DNA from 2 places in the Flavobacterium sp. DG1-102-2 genome. Region 2 is predicted to be linked to the other one. Evidence: riboswitches for the same ligand, from Rfam matches in the RefSeq annotation. Region 2 holds a riboswitch; the other holds the start of a gene.
The links. Region 2 has a riboswitch for cobalamin ahead of metE (5-methyltetrahydropteroyltriglutamate--homocysteine S-methyltransferase). Riboswitches for the same ligand answer to the same signal wherever they lie in the genome.
Positions count from the first base shown of each region.

Region 1: another riboswitch for cobalamin. It lies ahead of R1T16_RS06250 (TonB-dependent receptor plug domain-containing protein); the one in region 2 lies ahead of metE (5-methyltetrahydropteroyltriglutamate--homocysteine S-methyltransferase).

Region 1 is NZ_JAWLIK010000003.1:196,606-208,306, forward strand. It holds gene R1T16_RS06220 (hypothetical protein) at 1-92, opposite strand, end outside; gene R1T16_RS06225 (hypothetical protein) at 118-627, opposite strand; gene R1T16_RS06230 (hypothetical protein) at 630-890, opposite strand; gene R1T16_RS06235 (ABC transporter ATP-binding protein) at 963-1,754, opposite strand; gene R1T16_RS06240 (iron ABC transporter permease) at 1,758-2,789, opposite strand; gene R1T16_RS06245 (ABC transporter substrate-binding protein) at 2,795-3,931, opposite strand; cobalamin riboswitch at 3,985-4,195, shown strand; gene R1T16_RS06250 (TonB-dependent receptor plug domain-containing protein) at 4,225-6,054, shown strand; gene R1T16_RS06255 (DUF5074 domain-containing protein) at 6,058-7,104, shown strand; gene R1T16_RS06260 (S41 family peptidase) at 7,187-8,653, opposite strand; gene R1T16_RS06265 (sigma-70 family RNA polymerase sigma factor) at 8,771-9,286, shown strand; gene R1T16_RS06270 (hypothetical protein) at 9,267-9,743, shown strand; gene R1T16_RS06275 (DUF4252 domain-containing protein) at 9,748-10,269, shown strand; gene R1T16_RS06280 (DUF4252 domain-containing protein) at 10,314-10,841, shown strand; gene R1T16_RS06285 (DUF4252 domain-containing protein) at 10,847-11,386, shown strand; gene R1T16_RS06290 (tetratricopeptide repeat protein) at 11,532-11,701, opposite strand, start outside.
Region 2 is NZ_JAWLIK010000001.1:602,968-614,668, reverse strand. It holds gene R1T16_RS02710 (efflux RND transporter permease subunit) at 1-1,157, shown strand, start outside; gene R1T16_RS02705 (efflux transporter outer membrane subunit) at 1,150-2,592, shown strand; gene R1T16_RS02700 (DKNYY domain-containing protein) at 2,748-3,458, shown strand; gene R1T16_RS02695 (Lrp/AsnC family transcriptional regulator) at 3,477-3,938, opposite strand; cobalamin riboswitch at 4,108-4,293, shown strand; gene metE (5-methyltetrahydropteroyltriglutamate--homocysteine S-methyltransferase) at 4,463-6,781, shown strand; gene R1T16_RS02685 (OmpA family protein) at 6,920-8,188, opposite strand; gene R1T16_RS02680 (NAD-dependent succinate-semialdehyde dehydrogenase) at 8,285-9,646, shown strand; gene R1T16_RS02675 (thiamine pyrophosphate-dependent enzyme) at 9,709-11,701, opposite strand, start outside.

The DNA.
Region 1 (11,701 bases), on a different contig from region 2:
CCGCTAAAGCCTTCATTTTTATCTCCGGGCTTCTCCTGGTTATTCATTTTTTGCGCGCCAAGATCTTTTGGGTCATCTGTTCCTGATATCATAGCTGTATTTTTTAGCTGGTTGTAGTTACCTGAAATTGATCAGGTAATTATAGTGTGAGGTTACAATCTCGTTTACCGTGCGCTCCAGCGAGGGTTTAAGTTCGCTGTAGCCCTCTTTAAGGCTTCCGTCTGACGTGAAGTAATCCGGAAGTTTATATTTTACGAGCTTATCGGCATCGGTATAAATGTCGTTCACGTTAAACTGCAGCGTGTACGAGCTTACATTAAACTTAAGTTTTATGGTATAGTGAATGGTATACTCATACATTTCGCCTTTGCTCCTAATAAAAAAGGCATTCTTTTTAAAGGCACTTATAGACATGCTGTTTGCTGTAACACCGGTAATGTCAACACCTTTTTGCCTGCGGTTAAACTCCCTTGCCCAATTTTCTGACGTGGTAATGAGTTTTTCGTTAGGTGTAGACGGTACTTCTGCCTCAACGGGTTCAAAACCCCGGGATGTGAGTTCTAAATTAGGCTGCGCCTGAACGGTTATAGCAACAATAAAGCAGAGTAAGGTAAATAGTTTATGCATGGTTAAGCTTTTTGCAGGGCTTTTTCAAATTCGCTCTGAATCATTCCTGTTGAAAGTAAAAATGGTTTATCGCTAATGTTCACGGTTATGGTATCGCCGTCAATGCTGTACGAACCTTCTATACTGCCAAGGGGCGTGCTGCCTTTAAAGTTTCCCATTTCGGTATCTCCGCTAAGGCTCCCTTTATCGCCTACGGCATTTCTGATCTTAGAAAGGAGCTGGTTCTTATCACCCGAATAGTTAAGTGTAAATTTGCTTGCCATCGTGTTTTGTTTTTAAGTTGATTAGTAAATTTAATAAAAACAAAACAGTTTGGTGTTTAGCTTTTGTTAAAGCTAAATACCTGTTATGGTAAATCCGCCTTTTTCGGCATCAAAGCGAATGCCATCGTCATTAAAAAGTGCATCGAATGCTTTGTTTTTGATGAGGTTGGCCGGTGTATCCTGAGTAATTGAATTTTGCGACATGACAACAATCTCATTGCTTAACTGCAAGGCAAGGTCAAGGTCGTGGGTAGAGTAAAGGATGCATTTGCCTGTTTCCTGCGCCAGTTTTTTAAGTAGGCGAATAAGGTTTACCTTATGCAGGAGGTCAAGGTGCGTGGTAGGTTCGTCGAGCACGATAAGCGGTGTGTTCTGGGCCAGTGCGCGTGCTATGAGCACCTTTTGCAATTGTCCGTCGCTGATTTCAAAATGTTTCTTATCGCGCAGGTGTCCTATCTGCGTTAATGCAATCGCTTCATTTACCTTTTCAAGGTCGTCTGGGCTTAGCGATCCCAGCCAATTGGTATACGGCTGCCTGCCAAGAGCAACAAGTTCAAACACGGTTAGATTGCTTGGCGGAAGGCTTTCGGTTAAAACCACGGCAAGGTTTTGCGCAAGCTCTTTTTGGGTATATGCGGTTATATTTTTTCCGTTAAGGAGGGCTTCTCCCGCGAGGGGCTGCTGGATTCCTGTAAGAGTACGAAGAAGTGTAGATTTACCAATCCCGTTTGCACCGATAAGGGCAATAAGGCTGCCTTTAGCGAATGCCAGGTCGATTGCATCTGCAATTACAACGGGGGTATGCTTCGAGGCATAGCCGATGCTCATGTTATGTGCCGATAATATTATTGTCTCGTTTGCCATGGCTTATAGGTTGGCTTTTTGTTTTCGCATAAGCAGCCATATTACTATCGGCGCACCTATAATAGATGTTATGGCATTTATAGGCAGTACAAACTGGCTGCCGGGTATTTGTGTAAAAGTATCGCAAACCAAAAGGATAATGGCGCCTAAAAGCAGCGTACCGCCGTATAAGATAACATGGCTGCTGGTCTTAAAGAATAATTTGGCAATGTGCGGCACTACAAGCCCTATGAAGGCGATAGGCCCTGTAAATGCTGTTGCCGTACCGGTAAGCAGGCTGGCAGCAAGTATTATGATAATACGTGTCCTGCTAAAGTTGATACCCATGCTCTTTGCATAGCGTTCGCCAAGAAGCAGCGCATCAAGGGGTTTTATGCAGACTGCTGCCAACAACAGGCCTATAATACAGATAACAAAAAGTAGGATAATTTGCTGCCAAGGAAGGTTACCAAGGCTTCCTAAGGTCCAGAACGTATATTTTTGGAGTTCTTCGGCACTGCTGAAGAAGGTAAGCACATTAACGATTGCCCCTGCAAAACTGGAGAACATGAGGCCGATGATTAGTATGGCCATTGTGTCGCGCATGCGTTGTGACACGACTAACACAGCCAGTAATACAAGAAAACTTCCTGCGGTAGATGCCAGTACGATCCCGTAAGGGGATAGGAAAAAGTGTGCTAAGAAAGGAGGCATTAATCCCGCCCCAAGGATAACAAACGCCACACCAAGGCTTGCGCCCGAACTTAAACCCAATACATCTGGTCCTGCAAGCGGATTACGGAAAAGCGTTTGCATTAGCAGTCCGCTTACAGATAATCCCATACCTACGAGCAGGGCAGTAATCGCTTTGGGCAGCCTATAGTTCAGCACTATATACTGCCAGGTGCTTTTTGAGGCTTCGCCTCCGGTTAGGCTTAAGAATACATCTTTAAGGGGAATCTTAACCGACCCTGCGCTTATGTTAACCAAAAACAGGAAGAGCAAGGCAATGCCCAGAAAAGTAAAAATAACGATGTTCCTTTTTTTGTTGTGCAAGGCTGTTAGTTTAATTTTTCAAAAAAATGTTTTTCATAACCAGGCAGTAATTCAGGATGAAGAATGCTTATAAGGTCTTTAAGTACTAAATCGGGGCGGTTTGGCGCAAGCTCAAAATAGAGTATCCCGCCTGTTGGCCCTTTTTTACTGCTGTACGAATATACGTTTTTAGTTTTGAATGCTTTAAACTGTGCATAATGCGGATTGGTATCTGCCATATCCTTAAGGGTTACAAACTGCCCGGGGCCTATCCATACATCTGCATTTTCTGCCTTGTCCAGCACCGATTCAAAAGAAAGGCTCAGGCTTCCTGTGCCCTCAGTATCAGCCCAAAGATAGTTGGATTTTGCGTCTTTTAAGAATAACGCTGCCCAGCTTTTACCCTGCGGCAAATACCACTGATCCTGAAACATTGCGCCGCCTAAAACGGTTGGTTTTGTAGTCGCTTTTTGTGCGAGTGTAAGTGCCTCTTTATAGTTCTTTTCGATATTGGTAAAGAGCTTGTTGGCTTTGTCTTCCTGGTCATATAGCGCACCAAAAAATTTAATCCATTCGGCTTTGCCAAGAGGGGACTGCTCTGTCCAGTCGCCATTATAAAGTATTTTAAGTCCGCTTTTTTCAAGCGCGTTAAGCGATTTATTGTTGCTGCTTATGCTGAAGCCTACCACGGCATCGGGGGCAAGGTCTATCATCACTTCGGTATTCAGGTTTTCATTGGCACCTGCCTCAATTACCCAACCGCTGTCTATAAGTGCCCTTGTATTTTTAGACGAAATAAAATTTGTCCCCGGGAAACCTGCAAGCGTATTTTGAACTCCAAGTGCTTCCAGCGAGGGTATGTGTGTGGTAGAGGTTACAACAACGGTTTTAAGGGGCACCTGTACTGTAGTATACTGCTTAAGACTATCAGGCACAACGCCGTTTTTCTTTTGCATTACATAGGTGAATGTCTCTTTTGCATCGGGCCAGGGATTGGTAACCTTTACAACAGTATAGCCGTCGTAACGGTAGAGCTGCAGGCCTTTTGCATAGGCTATAGTATTTTTTGTTTTAGTGTGTTTTGCAGCAGCCGGCGCAGTTTCCTGTTTGCATCCGGAAATTGAGAATGCCACAAAAAAAAGAAGGTAATACAGGTTTCTCATAATAATTATTCAACAGATGCAAATGTATAAATTATATATATCAACAATAGTACTATATTTGCATCACTTAAGGTTGTGATGTTTTTTACTTTCATCACATTAAAAGGGAATCAGGTTTAACACCTGAGCTGTTCCCGCAACTGTAAGCTTTATCCCGTCATAATGGGATGGCTGTTGTAAACTACAAACCACTGGGGCTTAGCCATCGGGAAGGTAAACAACAGTACGCAAGCCAGGAGACCTGCCTTAGGAGTAACTATTAGCAAGCCTTCGGGAAAAAAGGCTTACGGATTATGAAACTGAAAAGACTCATCTTACCGTTTTTTATCTTGGTGTGCCAGTTTGCATTGGCGCAGAATGATACTATTGCCCTAAAAGAAGTTATTATATCAGACACGCAGCTTCGCGATTACTCCACATCACAGTCGGTGCTAAAGCTTACCGATTCTGTCATCAACAAAAATGCCTCATCACTTACCTCGCTGCTTAATTATAACTCTGTAGTTTACTTTAAAGAAAATGGGCTGGGCATGGTCTCTTCGCCATCGTTCAGGGGAACTACCGCACAGCAAACGGCTGTATTATGGAACGGTATCAACATCAATTCGCAGTTATTAGGGCAGACCGATTTTAATACCATCAACACCCGCGATTTTAGTTCTATCAGCGTAAAGGCAGGCGGTGGCAGCGTAATTTATGGTACAAGCGCCATAGGCGGAAGCATACACCTTAATAATGACCTTAACTTTGGCACTAAATTCACTAATACGGTGCGTGTTAATTATGGTAGTTTCAATACGCAGGGATACCACTATAAAGCAAACGTAGGTTCGGATAGATTTTCTGCATCGGTAAGCGTTACACGAAACAGTTCTGATAATAACTATGAATATGTAAACGGAAAAGGCGAAAACCTTAATGGTCAGTACTACAACAACAGCGTAAATGTTGCTGCTGCTTATAAGCTGAATGATAATAACATCCTTAAACTATACAGCTATTTCTTTGACGGCGAAAGGCATTTTTCGCTGATATTCCCGTCTGAAGTGCGTACAAAATACCAGGATACCAATACCCGCAATATGCTGGAGTGGGAGGGAACGTATGGCAAATTTACATCTAAGCTAAAAGCGGCCTATCTTCAGGAAGAGTATAAATATTTTGGCAACATTGCCAATCCAAACCATTCCTACGGTAAGGTAGAATCCATTATAGGAAAGTATGACCTCGCCTTTAACGCCGGTAAAGGATTTACGATAAATGCCGTATTTGATTTTATGCAGAACAAAGGTTTTGGCAGTGATATAGATGGTAAAAACCGACAGATAGGGGCGGGGACTTTACTTATAAAACATCAGGCGACAGGGAAATTGTCGTATGAGGCAGGCGTAAGGAAAGAAGTTACTTCTAACTACGAGAGTCCTGTACTGTTTTCGGGCGGAGCTCGCTATGCGTTTTCAAAGTTCTACACGCTTAAGCTTAATGCATCAAAAAATTTCAGGATACCTACTTTCAATGACCTGTACTGGAAAGGCGCAGGCAACCTTGACCTTAAGCCCGAATCGTCTTGGCAGGGAGAAATAGGCAATGCATTTACCTATAAAGATGTATCGCTTACCATTACCGGATATTACATAAAACTTAAAGATATGCTGCGCTGGCTTCCGGCAGGCAGTGTATGGAGGCCTGTAAATACTGACAGGGTAAGAACATACGGACTTGAAGCTATCCTGAATTATAAAAAGAAATTTGGCGATAACGAGATTGGTATAAACGGTACTTACGGTTACACAGTATCTGAAAACGAGGATACAGGTAAACAGCTTATTTATGTGCCTTATCATAAAGCAACTGCATCACTATCCTACAGTTTTAAAAAACTGGGTGCTTACTACCAGTTCCTTTATAATGGGGAAGTGTTTACCAGATCAGACAATAATTCGCTATATAATATAGACAGCTATACTGTAGGTAATGTTGGGCTGGAATACAGCTTTGGCAAAAAAGATGTGGCAACTCTTGGCATCCAGGTGCTTAATATATTTAATAAAGATTACGTGAGCGTAGCAAGCAGGCCACTGCCGGGAAGAAATTATAATGTGTATTTAACTCTAAATTTTTAATAAATGAAACTAACCAGACTATTTTTAGCTCTATTTGCAGGCTCGTTACTTTTTGTATCTTGTAGTGACGATGACAACGAAAACAACAAGCCTCAGGGAACGTATGACAATGGTACTTTTGTACTTAATGAAGGTAACAGTGACCCATCAACTGCAAGCGTAAGCTTTATTAAAGAAGATGGTACAATTGTAGCCGACATTTTTAAACTTGAAAATCCGGGTGCTACAGGTACAGGATCTTATTTACAGTCTATGTTTATGGATGATAGCAGGGTATTTATCATTTCAGGACAGGCTAATAAAATTACTATTGTAGACCGTTATTCTTTTAGAAGCATCGCTACGATTGATACCAACCTTGATAATCCAAGATATGGTGCTGTTGTAAACGGTAAAGCTTATATTACTAACTATGCAGACTATTCTACCGGCGATGACGATTTTCTTACTGTAGTTAATCTTAACGATTACACTTCTACTAAAGTTAATTTAGGTAACTGGTCTGAAAAAGTACTGGAAGAAAACGGTAAATTATACATAGCTAACGGTTACTACGGAAGTGGTACATCTGTAACTGTGTTTAATACTTCAAGCAATACAGCAGAAAAAGTTATAGAACTTGGCGATGATTCTCCTGGCTCTTTTGACGAAGAAGACGGTACGTTATATGTACTTGGTATAAGTAATATCTTCAAGATAAACCTTTCTAACAATCAGATAGCAGCTACAATTGCTTTACCAGAAAATCTTGAAGGTTCTTCTCATCTTACAGTTGAAGATGGTAAAATTTACTTTACTAACGGTACATCGGTATATTCACTTGATAAAAATGCTACAGCAGCTACACAGGTAACTAAGGTACTAACTTATACTTCTGACTCTCCGTGGGGAGCAATGTATGGCTTTAATGTAAATGATGGTAAGATTTACATAGCTGATGGCGGCGATTTTGCTTCAGACAGCAAAGCCTACACATATTCACTTTCAGGAGCGCTTCTTAACACATACACTGTAGGTGTTGGGCCAAACGGTTTCTACTTTAATGACTAATAATTGTTATAAAATAAAGGTTTAGACTCCGCTTATTTTTTAACTAAAAAGGCTTCCATTTGTAGTGGAAGCCTTTTGTTTTTTATTGAAGCAGCTTAACGAGATCCAGCGAACCTTCGGGCATTTCGTTGATGTACATTTCTGTACCAAAACGTTTCATTGTCCTGGTATCTTTAAAGCCTCTTGGCTTATTGATGGTTCCCCATCTGCCTGAAGTCCTTCCGCCTGTGCCTGTAATATTTGCAATGGCTTCTGCAAAAAGAGGTTCAGCGGCATCGCCGATAATTCCCATATTGCTTATATCTTCTTTATGTTCTATTGTTGGCACTATACCACTGCTGTACTCGCCAAAGCCTTCTTTGTTTACGGTGCGGATAACAATTGGCTGCATGGCATAGCGGTGGCTGCCGTTTACATCTTTTTTAGAGAAGGTAGGCGAGTCATACAAAGTAACCGATCCTACATTCTTGCCTACAGTTGTTTCGCCTATCTGTATTACAGAGATATAGGGCTTAAGGCAGTTGATAACCAACTCGCTTGCCGATGCTGTAGCTTCGGTAGTAATAATGTAGACCCTGCTCAAGTTAAGGTGGTTTATAGTAAATCCATTACCCAGCTTGTCTGAGAACAGGTTAGTAAGCGCTGCCGGATTCCTATCTTCATAGTAAGCCTGTAGTTTAGAGTTCCATTGCTGTTTAGCAAAAAGCTGGCCGTTAAACTGGCCTGTTATCATGCTGGCAAGGTATGTTGCCGTACTTACAGATCCGCCGCCATTGTAACGAAGGTCAAGCACAAGGTCAGTCACTCCGGCAGACGATAATTCCGCGAAAGCATTGTTAAGGTCGGCATCATAGGTATTGTAAAATCCATTATACATAAGGTAGCCTATTTTATTGCTGCCGCTTTCTACAACCTTTACGCTGTATACCGGGTTTTCGGCATACTGTGTTTTAGCCAGCGTAACATCTACACCTGTAGGCACAACTGCACCATCGGTGTAGGTGCCAAGGCTTAACGTATAAGAGCTTTGCCCTAACAATTGCTGATAATTGCTCACGGTAAGCTGTGTCCCATTTACGGCATAAAATATGTCGCCGCGCTTAATGTTTTTAGTAGCCGCATCGGTATCAGGCAATATGTAACGTACGTAGCCAAAGATATTTGTTTTGCTTTGGTCAGCATATACAAGGGCAAAGTCTACACCATTGCTGGTAGAAACGCCCTGAAGCGTATTTTCCAAAACATTAAAGTCAGAGAATATAACACTAAAACGGTCGGCGTTGGTTCCATCCGGGTATTTTCTGTACAAAAGGCTTTCAAAAAGACTTTCGGGGCCTGAGTAACCTTCTAAAAACGTATTTAGCTGTTCCTGGTTTGCAAAACGGTCGTCGGCCAGATTAGGCACATTTTCCTGCCACAAATAGTAAAGATTAAGTCCTTTCCAGATAAAATCATTAACAGGAACGGCATTATCATCCATATCTTCGCATCCCTGAAATGCAAAAGCGGCCAGTACAAGGCTCGCTAACAGTAGTTTAATCTTTTTCATTGGGCAATTTTGTTTAGTAATAAGAACGTAAATTTAATTATTTTTAATATCTGTGTAACAAAAATAGTTACTATTCGTCTTCCTTTTATAAACCAATCACAAACCAACAGGCCGATTATGAATCAGTCAGATTTCATGAAAGTCATCACTCCATTTAAAGACCGGGTATTCCGGTTGGCTAAACGGTTGCTTGTAAGCACCGAGGAGGCAGAAGATGCTACGCAGGAAGTTTTGGTAAAGCTATGGAACAACAAAGGTAAGCTTGAGTCTTACAGCAGTGTGGAAGCCTTAGCAATGACCATGACAAAAAATTACTGCCTGGACCAGTTAAAGTCTAAAAGGGCTACTGAGATGAGGATAGTGCACAGCAACTATACCGACAGGCAGGCAGGGCTTCAGCAGCAGGCCGAAGACCGCGACAGCTTAGGCTGGGTAGAAAAGATAATGGAAACACTGCCCGAACAGCAAAAACTTATTTTGCAGATGAGGGACATAGAACAATATGAATTTGAGGAGATTGCCAAAATTATGGATATGAACGAGACCGCCGTTAGGGTGGCGCTCTCAAGAGCAAGGAAAACATTAAGGGAAGAACTCACAAAAACACACAACTATGGAATTACAAACAATTGAAAGACTACTGGATAAATATTTTGACGGAGAAACCACTATTGCCGAAGAAAAGGATTTAAAGCTTTACTTCTCTTCACCGGGTGTGGCGCCGCAACTGGAGCAATACAGGCCTTTGTTTGGGTATTTATCAAGCCAGGAAGAACAACGATTTGACAAACCGCTGCCACTTAAAACACCAAAACGTTATGGTGCATGGCTGTCGGTGGCGGCAAGTGTTGCGCTCCTTGGCGGAATGCTTACACTATATAACTCGCAGCAGCCATCGCAGACTGACGACCTTGGCACTTTCAGCAGTCCTGAAGAAGCCTACCAGGAAACCCAGAAAGCGCTTAACATGCTGTCTAATAATGTAAACGTGGGTGTGGGCAGTGTGCACTATGTTGCAAAAGAATACGATAAATCAACAAAAGTTATTTTTAAAGAATCACAATCAAAAAAAGTAAAATCAAAAAAATAAAGTCATGAAAAAATTCATAACAACCGTAGTACTTGCCGCTTTGCCATTCATTGGCTTTGCACAAACCAATGCTTTCAGCAAATTTGAAGATGTAGACGGCATAGAAAGCATAAGCATCAATAAAGAGATGTTCAAGATGTTCAGCAGCCTTGAAGATTCGGCTAAAGACGAGAAAACAAAAAGCTATCTTGACCTTGCCGGCGATGTGGAAAGCGTTAAGGTATACACCACTTTAGAGAAAAAATACAAGAAACAGCTTAAGGATGCTGCAGCAGACTACCTTAAAGTAAACCCGCTTCAGGAGCTTGTAAGCATTACCGATAAAGGTTCTAAGATCAAGGTATATGTAAAACAGGGCAGCGAAGAGTCTATCATTAAAGAAGGCCTTATATTTATAGACAACGACGATAAGAAAGAGGCAGCGGTGCTGGTATCGTTTACAGGAAATATTAATCTTAAAGACCTTCAGGATATTAAAGATTTTAAAGGCTTTAAAGGAAACAAGGGCGAAAAAGGCGCTAAATAATACACGCAAAACAGAAACAAAGTAATACACAACAAACAACGAAAATGAAAAAGTTTATAATCACATTACTATTGGCAGTTTTACCGGCACTTATATTTGCCCAGGCTAATACAGTGTTTGACAAATTTGAACGGGATGGCGTAGATGCGGTAATAGTGAACAAAAAGATGTTCGAGCTGATGGGCAACATAAAAATGGACCCAAAGGACAAATCGGCCAAGCCGTACCTGGATCTTATCAAGAAACTTGATAAACTGAAGGTGTTCAGTACCACAAACGGAAAGGTGGTAAACGAAATGAAGAGCACGGTAACCGGCTACCTGAAATCTAACCCGCTTGAAGAGCTTATGCGCATCAACGAGGGTGGCAAGACCATCAAGATCTATGTAAAGAGCGGTGCAAAGGCATCTCAGGTTAAGGAAATGCTTATGTTCATTGAAGGCGGTGGCGCTAAAGACAGCACAGTGCTGATGTCGCTTACCGGTAACTTTGACCTTAGCGAAATATCGTTCCTTACAGACCGCATGAACCTGCCGGGCGGTGCTGCACTTAAACAGGCATCTAAAAAATAATGACCATGAAACGTAATTTATATCTGTTAGGGCTGCTGATGCTGGTATTGGTGTCGTGCGACCAGAAACCGTCACTGCAAAAATATTTTGTAGAAAAAAGCCAGGCTAAAAACTTTATGGCCGTAGATATAGGCACCGGATTCCTTAAGAACGAGGGACTTAAATTTACCGATGAAGAAACCAAGGCACTTGAATCCATGCAAAAGCTTAACATCCTTATCTTTAAAAGGAATGAAAAGAATGGTGCTGACTATGATGCTCAAAAGGCAGAAGTGAACACACTTTTAAAATCAGACAACTATGATGAGCTGATGAAAATGAGCCTTGGCGGCGGCGGTTTTTCGGTAAATACAAAAGGGGAGGGCGAACACTTAGATGAGTTTGTGCTTTTCCTTAACAACAAAGATACCGGCTTTGGCGTAATACGCGTACTGGGCGACGATATGACCCCTAAGAATGTTATGACGCTGGTAGGGTTGCTGCAAAAGTCTAACCTTAACAATGCACAGCTTAAGCCGATAATGGATATGATGCGACAAAAATAAAATTGAGTGAGTTAGTTAAGATAAATCCCCATCATGTAACTGTTGGGGATTTTTTGTTGGTTAAATGCGTGTTGTCTGTCGACCGGAATGCAATGGAGTTGAGATTCAAGCAATAAGCCAACTGGCGAAGCAGTCTCTGTGGGTATTATTTTTTCAATCCATTATTTGCCTGTATGTAAAGTCTCTCTAATACTAACTTATCTCTTTCTATTTCATTACCGCAAGTGTAAAATTTGTGATGTTTTTTGCTTTCATCAAGATAGTCAATCGCCTGAGAATAATTTTTCTCTTCAATTGCAATGGTAGCGAGTTTTA
Region 2 (11,701 bases):
TGCGTTTGCTTGATAAAAACACGACTACCGATTATCAGGATTTTGATAAGATCAACAAAAAATTCATGGCTGAATTAGGCAAACGTAAAGAGCTTTCGGGTCTGTTTACCTTCTTTGCTGCAAATTACCCGCAGTATGAATTAGTTATAGACAACAACCTAGCAATGCAAAAAGGTGTATCTATAGGTAAAGCTATGGACAACCTTGATATTCTTATCGGTAGTACATACGAGCAGGGTTTTATTAAGTTCAACCGTTTCTTTAAAGTTTATGTTCAGTCAGATCCTCAATATAGAAGACTTCCTTCTGATATACTTAACCTTTTCATAAAAAATGATCAGGGAGAAATGGTTCCGTACTCGGCGTTTATGAAACTTAAAAAGACTCAGGGGCCAAATGAGATTACGCGTTACAATATGTATAACTCTGCAGCAATACAGGGACTTCCTGCAAAAGGTTATACAACTGCAGATGCTATTGGCGCTGTTAAGGAAGTAGCTGCAAAAACATTGCCGAAAGGCTATGACATTGCGTGGGAAGGACTTTCGTATGATGAATCTATGAGAGGTAACGAATCAATTTACATTTTTGGAATTGTATTACTGTTTGTATTCTTTGTACTTGCAGCACAATACGAGAGTTTCATTCTTCCTTTTGCAGTAATCCTGTCAATACCGGTAGGTATATTTGGATCATTCCTATTGCTTGAGGTAATGGGGCTTCAAAATAATATCTACGCACAGATTGGCCTTATCATGCTCGTCGGGCTGCTTGGTAAGAATGCCGTACTTATTGTAGAATTTGCCGTGCTCAAGCACCAGGAGGGAATGACCATACTGGAAGCTGCCATAGAAGGAGCAAAAGTACGTTTCCGCCCTATTCTTATGACATCATTCGCGTTTATCGCCGGTATGATTCCATTATTGCTTGCATCTGGTGCAGGTGCAATTGGTAACAAGACACTTGGTGCTACTGCACTTGGAGGTATGCTTTTCGGAACAGTTTTCGGGGTAATTGTCGTACCCGGATTATATTACATATTTGGCTCACTTGCGGCCGGTAGAAAACTAATACGCGATGAAGAGGAAACTTCGCTATCTGAAGGATTTGTTCATCAGATAGATAACTTTAAACATGACGAAAACGACCATGAATAAGAAATTGAACAGATACACAGTTATGTTTGCGGCTGTTGCCTGCCTAACATTAACGTTTACAGGGTGTAAAACGCCTTCTTTAGTTCAAAAGACAGAAAATAAAAATGTTCCTGCGAGTTATAGTACCTCGCAGGATACTATTAACTCTGCCACGATCAAATGGAAACAGTATTTTACTGATAAATACCTTACGGCGTTAATTGACACTGCACTTGTAAATAATCAGGAACTGAATATTACCTTGCAGGAGATAGAAATCGCTAGAAGCGAAGTTAGAGCCAGAAAAGGGGAGTACTTGCCATCTATAGGTTTACGTGCCGGTGCCGGTGTAGATAAAGTAGGGCGCTACACAAGCAAAGGTGCAAGCGAAGCTACTACTGACATCATGCCGGGTAAAGAAATGCCAGAGCCGTTACAGGACTACATGATTGGCGCTTACGCTAACTGGGAGCTGGATATATGGAATAAGCTTCATAATGCAAAAAAGTCAGCTGTTAGCAGGTACCTTGCAACTGTAGAAGGTAAAAACTTTGTTATTACCAACCTGATCGCTGAAGTAGCAAATTCATATTACGAACTATTGGCTCTGGATAATCAGCTGGCTATTGTAAAGCAGAATATAGAGATACAGAATAATGCCCTTGAAATCGTAAAATATCAAAAGCAGGCGGCTCGTGTTACAGAACTAGCAGTACGTAGATTTGAAGCTCAGGTGTTGAACACGAAAAGCCTTCAGTATGATATTCAGCAGAAGATTACTGAAACGGAGAATAGGATCAACTTCCTGCTTGCAAGATATCCGCAGCCTATAGAAAGGAATAAACAGCCGTTTCTTGATATAATGCCTGCTGTTATAAGCGCAGGTATACCATCCCAGCTATTGGCTAATCGTCCTGATATCAAACAGGCAGAACTTGAGCTTGCAGCGGCTAAACTAGACATTAAAGTGGCTAAGGCAAGGTTTTATCCCTCGCTGAGTATTTCTGCGGGGATAGGATATAATGCTTTTGATCCGTCATATCTTATAAAACCAAAGTCGTTGCTTTACTCTGTAGCCGGCGACCTAATGGCTCCGCTTATTAATAGAAATGCTATTAAAGCCGCTTACATTACGGCTAATGCAAAACAGCTTCAGGCAGTTTATGACTATGAGCGTACAATATTGAATGCTTATATAGAAGTTGCCAATCAGGTTGCTAAAATTAGTAATCTTGAGAAAAGCTACGATTTTAAATCTAAAGAAGTAGAGGCATTAACGCAGTCTATAGAAATTTCCAATGACCTTTTCAAATCTACAAGAGCAGACTATATGGAAGTGCTTTTAACACAGCGCGACGCCCTTGAATCAAGATTTGACCTTATTGAAACCAAAATGCAGCAAATGAATGCTACTGTAAATATTTACAGAGCTCTTGGTGGAGGCTGGAATCAGTAACAAATAAGTTTACCAAAAATGCTATGAATAGTTCTGTTATGGAACACAAAAGAAAGCTTCAGTGAAAACTGGAGCTTTTTTGTTAAATATTTTTTAAGCAAATTGTTTTTACAATTTTATTCCTGCAATTTGAAAATCATAAAATGAGTATCGATATGAAAGATTTAGGGCATGGCTTTAGTTTGGCTGAGAAAAATATTTATCACTATGATTCTAAAACTTTTACCAATCTAAGGAAAATTATCGATTATAAATCATTTGAACTTATCGACAATTATAGAGATAAAACGTTCTATTTTAAAGATAAGGAGCATGTGTATGTTTCAAGTTATATGTGTACTCCATCTGTTATAGAGTGGGCAGATCCTGCACACTTTAAAATTATTAACGGTGAAGAAGGCATAGGTTTTGACGGTAACAACTATTACTGGTATGACAAAACACTGCCTTATGATTATAGCAACGCTCAAAAATATAACGAATACTATCTTCGAGAAGGGAATGGTGTATTCTTTTTAATTCAACCTGTAGAAGGCGCTGATGCCGAAAGTTTTAGTATTATCTGGCAGAACATCGGCAGGGATAAGAATAATCTTTTTTTTAAAGGCGTAAAAGAAGATGTTGATGTAAATAGTTTCAAAATGGTGCCCGGTTGTTTTGATACTTTCCATCTTGATCAGAGCCACACGTATTATGCATCCGATGACAGTAATGTTTATTTTGTTAACACGCTTGGTAAAAGCCTGAAAAAACTCAACGGCGTAAAGCCTGAAGAGTTTTCGGTAAAAGTTATTGATGAAAGGCTTTATGGAATATGCGGAAACAATTTTTATTTTTTTGGTGTCCGAAAGAAAGGTGTTTTATAAAATGCGTCTGTCTGTTCGTTAAAATATTATATTGTGGGAATTCTTTATTTCAGACATTACAAATGTGCTGTGCGCGCTCCCAATACTTTCTACAGACCCCAGTTTATTGAATACAAAATCCTGGTAGTGCTTCATGCTCTTGGCATATACTTTTAATAAAAAATCATAGTCTCCCGATATATTGTAACATTCTGCCACTTCATCAATTTTAAGTATATCTTCAACAAACTGATGGCCAACGCTTTTTTCGTGCTGCTTAAGCCTTATGTTACAGAATACTATAAAACCATAGTCTAGTTTTTCGGCATCAAGCAATGCAACATATTTTTTAATATAACCATTGGCTTCAAGTTTTTTGACCCTTTCAAAAACGGGAGATGGAGAGAGGTTTACCTGCGCAGCAAGCTCTTTAACGGTAAAATTAGAGTTATTGCTTAGTATTTTTAAAAGCTGAAGATCAGTTTCATCGATTTGTTCCATGGTATAAAATTCTTTTTTAGCAGATTAAAATCGAGTGTAAAGGTATAAAATTCTTTCAAAATATATATATCGGTATTATATACTTATATTTTACATATTTAAAATTTAATAATCTTTAATTGTATGTTTGTGTAGAATTATTGCCAGAATATGGCTAAAGTTTTTAGTACTTTATCAACCAAAAAGAGGTTTTACTTAACTGTAGATTAATAGGGAATCGTGTGCAAATCACGAACTGTCGCGCAACTGTAAGTAACATGAAGGTCTTCATCCTTAGAACATCCACTGCCAATAGCGGGAAGGACGATGAGAACCGTTACAAGTCAGGAGACCTGCCTTTTTTGGATTGACAATGCTTTCGCGATCTAAAGCAAAATGTCAGACAGATGTATAACAAACAGCGTATTCATCAGAATACTATGTCCATTTTTTATGCATATTTCTTTCTATTGTTCTATCCTGTAGCGTTGCGAAGCATTAAGGAACTTTATAATGATTATTAACCATTTAAAAAGTTGAAAGACATGTTAACGCACAATCTTGGCTACCCGCGCATTGGTGGCAACAGAGAATTAAAAAAAGCCTGCGAAAATTACTGGTCAGGTAAAATTACTTCAGAGGAATTACTTGCGATTGGAAAAGAATTACGTTTAAAAAACTGGAAACTACAGCAGGAATCCGGAATTGACCTGATTCCTTCTAATGATTTTTCTTTTTATGATCAGGTGCTGGACTTATCACTAACAGTAGGTGCTGTACCTGATCGTTATCGTGAAATCATAGAAAGCAAATCAAATTCTGAGCTTGATCATTATTTCGCTATGGCAAGAGGATATCAAAAGGATGGATTCGATATTACGGCCATGGAAATGACTAAGTGGTTTGACACCAATTATCATTACATAGTGCCTGAGTTTTATAAAAATCAATCTTTTACGCTTAAATCGCTTAAGGCAGTTAATGAGTTTGTTGAAGCAAAAGAATTTGGAATCACCAGTAAGCCCGTACTTATTGCTCCTGTATCTTATTTATTATTGGGCAAAGAAAAAGAGGAAGGTTTTCACAGGATCGAATTGTTAGAAAAACTTCTTCCGGTTTATCTAGAGCTGATAGGAAAACTTGTTAATGAAGGTGCAGAATGGATACAGTTTGACGAGCCTTTTTTAGCATTGGATATAAACGAGACTGAAAAGAATGCCATAGCTAAGACTTACGATGGTATAAGGGCAGAATTTCCACACATAAAGATACTTGTTGCCACATATTTTGATGGATTAAAGGACAATTTGTCGTTGGCTGTGTCATTGCCGGTGTGTGCATTGCATGTAGACGTGGTAAGATACCCTGAACAATTGCAGGATGTTCTTACTGCTATACCGGAAAATCTTAGCTTATCATTGGGTGTAATCGACGGACGTAATATTTGGAAAAACGACTACAAGAATTCTCTTAGCATAATAGATAAAGCTGTAAAAGTGATTGGTAAAGACCGGATATTGATTGCGCCGTCATGCTCGCTATTACATGTGCCTTGCGATCTTGAGAATGAAACTAACGAAGCCTTTCTTACTACCGAGATTAAAACGTGGCTTTCGTTTGCAAAACAAAAACTCACTGAGGTAGTAACACTAAGGCAGCTTGCCAATAGCGAAAATATAACTGTTGCTGCCGTTGCATTGCAGCGCAACATTGAAGATAATGCTAAGCGTAAGAAATCTGCACTTATTCATGATGATAATGTTAAGGATAGGGTGTCGGCAATTACCGATGATACAGCACGCCGAAAAAATAATTTTACAATACGTAAGGCATTTCAGGAACAGGAACTGAATCTGCCTTTATATCCAACAACAACTATAGGATCTTTTCCGCAAACTACAGAAGTCCGCTCCTGGAGGGCTAAGGTAAAAAAAGATGAATTAACAAAAAGTCAGTATGAAGCACTTTTAAAGAAAGAAACAGAAGATACAATACGTTTTCAGGAAGAGGTTGGGCTTGACGTGCTGGTGCATGGCGAATTTGAGCGAAATGATATGGTTGAGTATTTTGGAGAACAACTTGATGGCTTTGTATTTACCCAAAATGGCTGGGTACAGAGTTATGGCAGCAGATGTGTGAAACCTCCCGTAATATTTGGCGATGTAAGCAGGCCGGAGCCGATGACTGTATTCTGGACTAAATATGCCCAATCCATAACCGATAAACCTGTAAAAGGGATGCTTACAGGTCCGGTTACAATATTGCAATGGTCTTTTGTCAGAGATGATCAGCCGCGTTCACAAACTTGCCTTCAGATTGCACTGGCCATTCGGGACGAAGTTGCAGATCTTGAAAATGCCGGCATTAAGATAATCCAGATTGATGAACCTGCTATAAGGGAAGGGCTTCCGCTACGAAAAGATGAATGGCCTCAATATCTAGACTGGTCTATTAAAGCCTTTAGGGTTTCTTCTTCTGTAGTTGAAGATGCTACACAGATACATACTCATATGTGTTATTCTGAGTTTAATGATATTATACAAGATATTGCAGATATGGATGCCGACGTAATTACCATTGAATGTTCCCGTTCACAGATGGAACTTTTAGATGCTTTTGCAAATTTTAAATATCCGAACGATATTGGCCCGGGGGTGTACGATATTCATTCACCCAGGGTTCCAACTAAGAGTGAAATGGTTGATTTGCTCAGTAAAGCAGATACGCTTATACCATCTTCACAGCTTTGGGTAAATCCAGATTGTGGACTTAAAACACGCCATTGGGATGAGACTAAAAAAGCACTAAAACAAATGGTAGGCGCTGCAAAAGCTATGAGAGAAAAGAAAACTGCTGAAGTTTAAAATATTTAGTGTTAGTCTTAAACAAAAAGTCCGGTTAAATAACCGGACTTTCTTTGTTGCAGCACAATTTGTAAAACTATATAAAAAAATATCCCGCCTAAGCGGGATATCTTTCTAACCTTTGCAGTTAAAAGTTATTTATTTGATAATAAATGTAACTCTTCTTACTACCTGGCGGGCTTGTTTACTGTCTTTGTTTACAGATGTATCTTCACCGTTGCCAATTATGTTAAGTCTTGAAGCATCGATACCAGAATCAACTAATATCTTCTTAACGTTTTCAGCTCTTCTTTGAGAAAGTGCTTTGTTATAGTCGCTGTTTCCAATTTCATCAGCATAACCAATTACGTCAGTTTTAGCAGATGGATTTTCTTTTAAGTACTTAGTTAAGAAATTAATACCCGTTGTAGAAGATGAGTTTGGCATATCTTTATTAAAGTCAAAATATACATTAACATATCCACCATTGATTAACCCCTGAAGATCTGTACCAGAACCACCGGCAGCAGCAATTTCTTTAGTTTTATTTTCTATGTAAGATTCTAGTTCATCAGGCACACCGTTATTGTTACGGTCAATAGCTCTTCCTTTAGTATCTACCGCTACACCAGCTGTAGAGTTTGGTTCAGCATCAAGATAATCAGGAACACCATCTTTGTCAGAGTCGTTCATCATAGTCTCAACTGCACCAATTCTTTCGTCAAGTGCTGCAAGCTCGTCTGATTTTACGTCAGTAACCCAGTCAGCATGTTTTTCTGCGCCACCAAGATAGAATGTAAGACCAAGCGTACCGTTAAGTACTACACCGTCTACCGATCTGCCAGCGTTTTGAGCCATACCGTCAAAAGTCCAGTTTTGGAAACCGTTTGCGATACCTGTAACGTCTGCAGTAAGTACGATTCTGTCAGAAAGTTTAAACTGTGCAGTTAAACCTCCAATAAGGTTTGCTCCCCAGTCTTCACCGTCAAATCCGTCATCTGCTTTAAGCATATAAACACCTCCACCACCATGGGCTAAAAGACCTATAGTACTTGTCCAGTCTTCAAAGTTAAGAACTCGTCCTACGTTGATTACTCCCTGGATATCACCTCTTACGTAAGAGCTTTTAAATTCAGGTGTTTCGTCATTGTTTTGAAATTGGTTGTAACCAAAATCAAGTTTCAGACCGAATTTGTTATTGAACATATATCTTGTTCCAAGATCAACAGTAAAAAAGTTTACTCTGTCTGTTCTGTAACCAGGAGCAAGTGTCCTGAAAGGTTTGTTAGCACCGCCGCTCACCTCAATCGACCATTTGTTGAAACTGTTGTCTATTGATGTAGTGGCTGCTGTTTCCTGCATGTCCTGCGCTTGTAAGCTTGCCGATGTCAGGCCAACTAATAATAAAGGGAGTGCAATCTTTTTCATAAATAATGATTATCGTTTTGATGATTTATTTCTCCAAAAGTAGTAATTTAGAAACACCTAAAATTTGACAACTCTTAACAAAAACCCTTGCCAGCTATGGAAAATTCAATAGAAACTATAAATCCTTTTAACAATAATATACTCGCTAAACATCAGTATCTAAGTGCTATTCAGGTTTCTGATAAACTAAAAATTAATCAGAAAAGTTTTAAAAAATGGGGGGTTATAAGTGTTAACGAACGGCTGAATTTTATCAAAACTTTAGGATTTGTTTTAACAAAACGCCAACATTTGTTGTCAGAAAAGTGCACTTTAGAGATGGGAAAGCCCATTAAACAGTCCATTGCTGAAGTACAAAAATGTAAGCTTTTGTGCGATTATTACTTGGAAAATGCTGAACAATTCTTAAGCCCGTTAGCAATTAAGACAGATGGTTCTGAAAGTTTTGTCACTTATGAGCCTTTAGGTGTAATTTTAGGGGTTATGCCGTGGAATTTTCCTTACTGGCAGGTTTTCCGTTTTGCAATTCCGGCAATCATAGCGGGAAATACTGTAGTGGTTAAACACGCATCTAATGTTGCCGGTTGTGCACAATTTATAGAAGACATTTTTTTGGAAGCAGGTTTTCCAGAAGGCGTATACCAAAATCTAACGATTTCCAGCAGTCAGGTCGATGCTGTTATTAACAATCCCATCATAAAAGGTGTTTCGCTTACAGGAAGTGAAAAAGCAGGGGCAGCTGTTGCATCTGCGGCTGCAAAAGAGATTAAGAAAGCAGTATTGGAATTGGGTGGAAGTAACGCCTTTATTGTTTGTGAGGATGCCAGTCTTGATGACGCCATTTCCACTGCTGTTACTGCAAGGATGCAAAATGCAGGACAGAGCTGTATTGCTGCCAAGCGCTTTTTTGTACATGAATCTCTATTTGAAAAATTTGTAACTGAATTTAAGTCGAAGGTAGAAGCCATGAAACTTGGCGATCCTTTATCAGAAGATACCGAAATGGGTCCATTGGCGCGTGTTGATCTTGCGAAGGATGTAGAACAACAAGTAAATAAATCTATTGAGATGGGAGCCAGACTGATAACAGGCGGTAAAAGAGATGGAGCTTTCTATCTGCCTACTGTATTGACTAATGTTACTACAGATATGCCAATATTCAATGAAGAGGTTTTTGCTCCTGCCGTTCCTATAGTGCATTTCAGAACTTTTGAGGAAGCAGTTGAATTGAGTAATAATTCTGCATTTGGTTTAGGAGTGACAGTTTTTACAAAGGATGTAGATACTTTGAAAAGCAAAATACATCTTTTTGAAGAAGGGGCAGTTTTTATAAATGCGATGGTAAAATCAGATCCTGCATTACCTTTTGGGGGTGTTAAGCGCTCGGGCTATGGGAGGGAACTTGCCGAAAACGGTATAAAGGAATTTGTAAATGTAAAAACGGTTTATATTAAATAAGCCTATTTGTTAGACATAAAAATGCCCACGTTTTGCGTGGGCATTTCTGTATAACTAAATTGTTAGTATAATTTCGGAAATTCATTTGGCTTAGCCTCGTGCATAATCGCATAAACTTTTTCATATACATCTTCTACAGATGGTTTAGAGAAATAGTCGCCATCGGTTCCATAAGAAGGGCGGTGTGCTTTTGCGGCAAGTGTTTCCGGCTTACTGTCTAGATATTTATAAGCATCCTGCTCGTCTACAATTTGCTGTAGGATATAAGCCGAAGCACCTCCCGGTACATCTTCATCAATAACCAACAGTCTGTTGGTTTTAGCTACACTCTTAACAATGTCGTGACTAATATCAAACGGAAGCAGTGACTGAATATCTATAATCTCTGCATCTATGCCTGTTTCTAAAAGTTCTTTAGCAGCCTGTTCAACAATACGCAGGGTAGAGCCATATGACACAAGCGTAATGTCTTTACCTTCTTTTATAGTTTCCACGACGCCAAGCGGTGTTTTGAATTCGCCAAGGTTAGATGGCATTTTCTCTTTTAGACGATAGCCGTTAAGGCATTCTACTACAAGAGCAGGCTCATCTGTCGTTAGCAATGTATTGTAGAAACCTGCAGCTTTTGTCATATTTCTTGGTACAAGTACATGTATGCCACGAATGGCATTAATAATCATTCCCATTGGAGAACCTGAGTGCCATATGCCCTCAAGCCTGTGTCCGCGTGTCCTGATTATAAGTGGTGCTTTTTGCCTTCCCGCCGTCCTGTATTGCAGTGTAGCGAGGTCGTCACTCATAATCTGGATAGCATACAATAAGTAATCAAGGTATTGAATCTCGGCGATAGGGCGAAGGCCTCGCATAGCCATGCCAATTCCCTGGCCTAAAATTGTAGCCTCACGAATACCTGCATCGCATACTCGGAAATCACCATATTTTTCCTGTAAGCCTTCAAGTCCCTGGTTTACGTCGCCTATGTTACCACAGTCTTCACCAAAAACAAGTGCTTCAGGATATTTGGTGAATATAGCATCAAAGTTATTACGCATTACCATACGCCCGTCTGCATCTTCTGAGTCATCGTTGTATTGCGGGGCAACCTCTATCACATTAATTGCATTTTTTTCCGATTGTGAGAAAAGGTGCGAACTGAACTTAGGCTGTATTTTTTCGGTATACGCAGTTATCCACTGTGATAAGGTAGCTTTACCGTTTTCTTTTATAATGACTCTGAGTATTTTTCTTGCTGTTACCAGTAAATCTTTACGGATAGGTTCCTTAATACCTGCAAGATCATTAATAAATTTATCGATAAAAACCTTGTTAGGGCTTTGGGCTGCAATACCTGTAAGTAGTGCAACAAGCTCTTTTTGCTCATCTTTTATAGGATTTACATAAGCAGACCATGCTGCTTTTTTACCTTCAAGCACATCTTTTTTAGCCTGCTCGTCAATAGCTTCAAGCTCTTTCGTGGTTGCCATGTTGTTTTCAAGCATCCACTTTTTCATCTGTGCAATACAGTCATATTCTGCTTCCCATGAAAGTCGGTCGGCATTTTTGTAACGTTCGTGCGAACCTGAAGTTGAGTGACCCTGTGGCTGCGTTAACTGGTACACATGTATAAGCACAGGTACGTGTTCTGTACGTGCTATTTGCGAGGCTCTTTCATAAGCAGAAACCAGTTCCGGGTAATCCCATCCTTTTACTCTTATGATCTCATAACCATTAGCATTTTCATCTCTCTGGAAACCTTTAAGAATTTCAGAAATACTTTCTTTGGTTGTCTGGTAACGGGCGTGTACAGAGATTCCATACTCATCATCCCAAACACTGATTACCATTGGTACCTGTAGAACTCCGGCAGCATTTATAGTTTCAAAAAATAAACCTTCAGAAGAGCTGGCATTACCAATGGTACCCCATGCTACTTCGTTACCGTTGATAGAGAAATTAGTTTTATTTTCTATGCCTGTTACATTCCTATATATTTTTGAAGCCTGCGCTAAACCAAGTAGCCTTGGCATCTGGCCTGCAGTAGGCGATATATCTGAG